One region of the Kitasatospora sp. NPDC001660 genome, then DNA from elsewhere that is predicted to be linked to it. Evidence: riboswitches for the same ligand, from Rfam matches in the RefSeq annotation. Region 1 holds a riboswitch; the other holds the start of a gene.
What was found. A riboswitch is a leader RNA that binds a small molecule or an ion and turns the genes downstream of it on or off. The one in region 1 is predicted to bind magnesium.

Region 1 (3,190 bases):
AGACCGAGCCGGTGCGCACCATCCGGACCAAGAAGGTGCCGCGCAACCACGTCAAGGCCGAGGCCACCGAGAAGCACCCGGCCCAGGTCGAGGTCTACTACGAGGACATCGCGGTCGGCTACTGGACCACGGTGAAGTTCTCCGGCGCGCTGCCGGCCCGCCGGGTGAACGAGCTGGCCGAGCGGGTGGAGAAGCTCCAGCAGGCCGTCAAGTTCGCCCGCGAGGAGGCCAACGCCGTCGAGGTCACCGACCAGCGGGTGGGCGACGCCGTCTTCGGCTACCTGTTCCGGTAGCCTCATGATCGCCCGTCCGGGGAGCCGGGCGGGTGCACCGGGCGCGCCGAGAACCCTCCGGGAGACCGGATGGGGGCTGCTGCGCGGTGCGAAAAGCTGACACTGATGTTGAAGCTGACCAGGGGTCACAGTGGAGGTTCAAATCCTCCCCCCGGCACCACCGGCCGGGGTAGCCCAAGCCAGGCAGAGGCGGGCCCCATCAAGCTCAGACTCTCGCTCCAGTCTCAGCATTCGCCGCCGAACGCCGGATCGACCGGGTGTGGACGCATGTCGACGAATGCGGGTTCAAGTCCCGTCTGTGCCGCTCCGTGGCACGGTAGTTCAAAGGCAGAACGCGTCGATTTCAATCTGATCCGCAACCCTTAAACGTGCCGGTGTGCGCAATTGGGCGGCAAACAGGGGCCCGGGGGCAGGCTACGCTCCCGGGTCCTCTCGCGTTTCCGGTCGGGTCGGCCGCTGGCGGAGGGGAGCAAGGGCCGGCCGGGTCGCTCCCGCCGCGCCCCGGTGTGCGCCCGGCGGCTCCCCCGCAGGTCGGGGCGGGGTCAAGCTCAGGTCAAGGGTTGTGCTGGGGGGATGACAAGGCCCTATCCTGTCAAGGATTCGAAAAGACACCTCGTTCGGTGAGGCGTCTTCACGGACACAGGCCACTGATCCCACCCGTCGAGAGACGCTCCGGATCAGGACAGGTCTCCCCGGCCCAAGGGGTGACCCCAAGTGGCTTCCCCGCCGGACCCGACCGGGGACACGCCGTGGAGTGCCAAAGCTCTGACGAGTCTGGGGTGCGCCGGGCGGTGACGTCGGTCCGCCCCTGCCATGCTGCCGCGGCACCGGATCGCGGCCGAGATCGGGAGGGGGGCGTGATGGACGGAAGTCCTGGCCATAGTCGGCCTTTCCCCGTGTCGTCCTCGCCGTTCTCCTGCCGCCCGAGGCGCCCCTTCCTTCCCTGACCGACACCGGTCCGCTGCGCTCCGCCCTCCCGTCCCCCGTGGCGTGGGAGGCCCCGGCGCGTGCCCGGAGCCGGCCCCGCGGTCAGGGTTGGCGATGGCATGCCACCGGGCGGCCCGATGCCCCGTCCTGCCGGGGCGAGGGGGTCTTCTCCGTGGCTTCCACCACGCTGTTCTCGTCCGCCACGGCGCGTCTTCGCGACCGCACCGACGCCGCCGAGCGCCGCACCACCGTCACCAAGGCCGTCCGGTCCTCACTCGTCTCCCTCGCCGGGCTGGTCGGCGGCCCGGTCGCCAACCAGGCCGGCGAGGAGGTGGGCCGCGTCGTCGACGTGGTCGCCCGCCTCTACGGACCGGAGCCCTACCCGCCCGTCACCGGCCTGATCATCCGCATAGGCCGCCGCCGCGCCTTCATCGCCGCCGACGCCGTCGACCGGATCCTCACCGGCCAGGTCCGGCTGCGCACCTCCCGCGTCGACCTGCGCGACTTCAACCGCAGGCCCGGCGAGGTGCTGCTCGCCCGCGACGTGATGGACCACCAGCTCGTCGACGTCGACGGCGTCCAGGTCACCCGCGCCGCCGACCTCTACCTCGCCCCGCTGGCCGCCCGCACCGTCCTGGTCGGTGTCGACGTCTCGCTCCCCACCCTGCTGCGCCGGCTCGGCCCCCGCCGCTGGCAGGTCCGCCCGACCCCGGACAGCGTCCTGGACTGGCAGTCGATAGCCCCGTTCGGCGAGCAGGCCACCCACGGCCCCGCCGAGGTGCGGCTGCGCGCCTCCCGCTCCGCGCTGCACCGGCTGCGCCCGGCCGACCTCGCCGACATCCTGGAGGACCTCGGCCGCCACGAGCGCCAGCAGCTGCTGGGCTGGCTGGAGCCCGAGCACGCGGCGGACGCGCTGGAGGAGATGGAGCCCGCCGAGCTGGAGAACCTCCTGCGCGAGGCGCCACCCGAGCACGCCGCCCGCCTGGTCGACGAGATGGAGCCCGACGAGGCCGCCGACGCCCTGCGCGACCTCAAGCCGGGCGAGCGCGAGAACCTGCTGGCCCGGATGCCCGAGCCCGAGGCGGCCGAGCTGCGCTCCCTGCTCACCCACCGCGAGGGCACCGCCGGCGGCGCGATGACCACCCTGCTGGTCACCGCCGGCCGCGCGGACACCGTCGCCCAGGTACGGGCGGAGCTGGCCGCGCAGGCCGAGCACCGCACCGACCTCGACGCGGTGACCGTCCTCGACGACGACGGCGTGCTGGTCGGCGACATCCCGCTGTTCGACCTCACCGTCGCCGAGGACACCACCGTGGTCGCCGACCTGGTCGCCTGGCGGGCCCAGTTCGGCCCGCCCGTGACCGTCCGGCCGGACACCCGTCTCGCCGAGGCCGCCCACCACCTGGTCGCGGCCCGGGCCACCTCCCTGCTCGTGGTCGACGACACCGACCGCCCCCTCGGCCGGGTCCTGGCCGACGACATCCTCGACTCGCTGCTGCCCGAGCGCGGGCGCCTGCACTTCCGGAGGCTCCTCAAGTGACCCGCGACCTCGACACCCGCCCGGACGCCGGCCCCCCGGCGGCCACGTCGGCGCCGTCGCCGTCCGACCCCGGGACGTCCGCGCCCGGGCCCGGGCGCCGAAAGGGCCTGCGCCGGCTCGCCGCCGTCGCGATGGTGGCGGGCCCCGGCCTGGTCGCCGCCAACGCCGGCAACGACGCCGCCGGCATCGCCACGTACGCCAGCGCCGGCTCCCAGTTCACCTACGGCACGCTGTTCTTCATGGTGCTGGTCACCATCGCCCTGGTGATGGTGCAGGAGATGGCCGTCCGGCTCGGCGCCCACACCGGCAAGGGCCTGGGCGCGCTCATCCGCGAGCAGTTCAGCCTCCGCCTCACCGCCCTCGCCGTCTTCTGCCTGCTGCTCGCCAACACCGGCCTGGTCGTCAGCGAGTTCGCCGGGATCGGCGCCGC
Region 2 (3,190 bases), on a different contig from region 1:
CAGGCGGGTGCCGTCCGGGGCGAGCCCGGCCACGAGGCCGAGCTGGCTGGTGTTCAGGGTGACCTGCCGGGTGACGGCGTCGCTCCGGGTGTCGACCGCCTTGACCTGGACGGCGTTGCCCGTCCCGGTCACCACGACGTACGCCGTGGTGCCGTCGGGGCTGACGAGCGGCTGGGCCTGGTTGTGGCCGACGGTGATGACGGCCTCGGTGCCGGAGACCGGGGCGGCGGTCCCGGCGGCCCGGGCGGCGGTGCCGGTCAGCGCCAGGACGGCGGCCGCCGCGGCGGCCACGGCGGTCGCCCGGGTGCAGGTGCTCAGCGAAGTCTTCGCGGTCATCGTGTTGTCGATCCCCCTTTGGTGCACCGCACGGTGCGGTGCCGGGGCAGGCTAACCGATCTTCCTGAGAGTCTGATGGACACTCAGTGGACGGAGCAGTACGTCCGGGCTCACGGATGTGGCGCGCACGCCGGCAGGTGGGGGAGCGGCGGAGTCGCCAACACGCTGGCCCACCACGCCACCTCGCGCACCGTGGCCGGCCGGCCCCAGAACCAGAGCCGGTCCATGATCTCGGCCTCCAGATCGCCGAACCCGCGCAGCACCGCCCGTTTCCCTTCCTCGGCGCTCCTGCCTGGAGCGGCGCTCGTGGTACGGCGCCCGTGCCCGGTGTGGTTGCAGGCCGTCCGCCGTTCGGTCGAGCCCGTTGGTCAAGGTTCTACAAAGGTGTCGAAGATCGCATGAGAAGCAGTCCGGGGGCATCCCGGGAGGGGCTATGCTCTTTGAGGTTTGAAGAGGCACCTCGTTCGGTGAGGCGTCTTCACGGACACAGGCCACTGACCCGACGACGTCGAGAGACGCCCAGGTTCAGGACAGATCTTCCCGAGTTAAGGGTTGATCCCAAGTGGCTTCCCCCGCATCAGGGGGATTACGCCGTGAAGTGCCAAAGCTCTGACGAGTTGGGGTGTACCGGTCCAGCGCGATCGGTCCGCTCCTTGCCGTGTCGCGATGCGGCGCACACTCGGTGCGCCCCCGGCCGGGAGGAGGCGAGAAACATGGACTGCAGTAGTCCGGGCCACAGTTGCCCCTGCCCCCGCATGCTCTCGTACACCTCCGGCACGCGGTAACAACCTTTCCTGCGAACGCTCACCATGCGCTGCGTCCTGCGCCGAAGCCGCTCAACCACGTGAAGCCGCTCAACCACGCGCTGACACAAGCCGCCTGACGCATCGTCCTGCCCGCACGACGCCTGAGCCCGGCCCTGTCCCGGCTCGCGCATCCGTGTGGATCGATGCTGCGCGTCCGCAGGGAGGATTACTGCTGCGTGCCCCCTGATGGCCCCCTCAAGGCAGGGGGCGGGGAGGACTCACCATGGCAGACGTCATGCTGGACCCGAAGATTCCCGCCGCGCGCAGCGCGGTGCTGGACGACGCCCACGTGGGCGACATCAAAGGTGCCCTCGGCACCATCAGGCTCGATGACGCCCCGCGCCAGGGCCTGTCCGCGAAGCTGAAGACCCTGCTGGCGATCGTCGGCCCCGGCCTGATCGTCATGGTCGGCGACAACGACGCGGGCGCGTTCTCCACCTACGGCCAGGCGGGCCAGAACTACGGCACCCGGCTGCTGTGGACGCTGCTCCTCCTCGTCCCCGTCCTCTACGTCAACCAGGAGATGGTGCTGCGTCTGGGCGCCGTCACCGGCGTCGGCCACGCCCGCCTGATCCTGGAGCGCTTCGGCAAGTTCTGGGGCGCGTTCAGCGTCATCGACCTGTTCCTGCTCAACGCCCTGACCCTGGTCACCGAGTTCATCGGGGTCACGCAGGCCGCCGGCTACCTCGGCCTGCCGAAGGAACTCGCGGTCGTCCTGGCCGCCGCGGTCATCGTCGCCTCCGCCTTCACCGGCTCCTTCCAGCGCTTCGAGCGCGTCGCGGTCACCCTGTGCGTCGGCTCGCTCCTGCTGGTGCCGATCTACTTCGCGGTCCACCCGAAGACCTCGCAGATGGCCCACGACTTCGTCGTGCCCACGATGCCGGGCGGCGCGGGCGAGCTCGCGGCCGTGATGCTGGTGATCATCTCCATCGTCGGCACCACCGTCGCCCCGTGGCAGCTGTTCTTCCAGCAGTCCTACGTCATCGACAAGCGCATCACCCCGCGGTTCATGAAGTACGAGAAGGCAGACCTCTGGATCGGCATCGTGATCGTCATCGTCGGCGCCGCCGCCATGATGGGCTTCACCGCCGCCGCCTTCGCCGGCACCGACGGGGTCGGCCAGTTCACCGACGCGGCCGGCGTCGCGAAGGGCATCGCCGACAGGGCCGGTGAGGTCGCGGGCGTGCTGTTCGCCATCGCCCTGCTGGACGCCGCGATCATCGGCGCCTTCGCGGTCTCCCTCTCCACCGCCTACGCCATCGGCGATGTCTTCGGCATCAAGCACTCGCTGCACCGCGGCGTCACGGGCGCCAAGGGCTTCTACGCGATCTACGCCGGTGTCGTGGTCGTCGCCGCGGCGATCACGCTGGTCTCGACCGACTACGCCCAGGGCCTGATGACCCAGTTCGTCCAGGTGCTCGCCGGCGTGCTGCTGCCCTCCGCGACCGTCTTCCTGCTGCTGCTCTGCAACGACAAGGCCGTCCTCGGCGCGTGGGTCAACGGCCCGAAGACCAACGCGTTCACCGCCGCGGTGGTCGGCGTCCTGGTCACCCTCTCGCTCATCCTGACCGCCTCCGTCGTGTGGCCGGACATCAAGGCGGGCACGATCCTGTGGATCATGGCCGGCTGTGGCGTCGCCGGCGTGCTGGTCGCCGGGTACTTCTTCACCTTCGGCCGCCGGGGCACCAAGGAGGACCCGATCGACCGCACCGGGCGTGACAACTGGCGGATGCCCCCGCTGGAGACCCTGGAGAAGCCGGTCATGTCCACCGCCCGCAAGGTCGGCATGGGCGCCCTGCGCACCTACCTCCTGATCGCGATGATCATGGTCATCTTCAAGGTGGTGCAGACCGCCCTCGGCCACTGAGCCACCGGAACCCCTCGAACGGACGGGTGGTGGGCAGCGCGCCCGCCACCCGTCCGTTCACTTCTCTCCCCTAGCGTCTGCTGTGGTCCGCGGATGCTGTCCCCAGCCCCGATTCCCCAGCCCCGATTCCCCCGTGGAGGAGGTGCCGCCGTGCACACCCTGACCACCGTCGACTTCCCGG

Region 2: another riboswitch for magnesium. It lies ahead of ACWCXH_RS28540 (NRAMP family divalent metal transporter); the one in region 1 lies ahead of ACWCXH_RS29470 (magnesium transporter MgtE N-terminal domain-containing protein).

The regions. Positions count from the first base shown of each region.
Region 1 is NZ_JBSFGU010000036.1:22,511-25,700, reverse strand. It holds gene ACWCXH_RS29475 (DUF7873 family protein) at 1-293, shown strand, start outside; M-box (ykoK) riboswitch at 899-1,079, shown strand; gene ACWCXH_RS29470 (magnesium transporter MgtE N-terminal domain-containing protein) at 1,393-2,760, shown strand; gene ACWCXH_RS29465 (NRAMP family divalent metal transporter) at 2,757-3,190, shown strand, end outside.
Region 2 is NZ_JBSFGU010000033.1:59,640-62,829, reverse strand. It holds gene ACWCXH_RS28550 (hypothetical protein) at 1-336, opposite strand, end outside; partial or broken gene ACWCXH_RS28545 (BlaI/MecI/CopY family transcriptional regulator) at 516-596, opposite strand; M-box (ykoK) riboswitch at 789-965, shown strand; gene ACWCXH_RS28540 (NRAMP family divalent metal transporter) at 1,366-3,009, shown strand; gene ACWCXH_RS28535 (MgtC/SapB family protein) at 3,160-3,190, shown strand, end outside.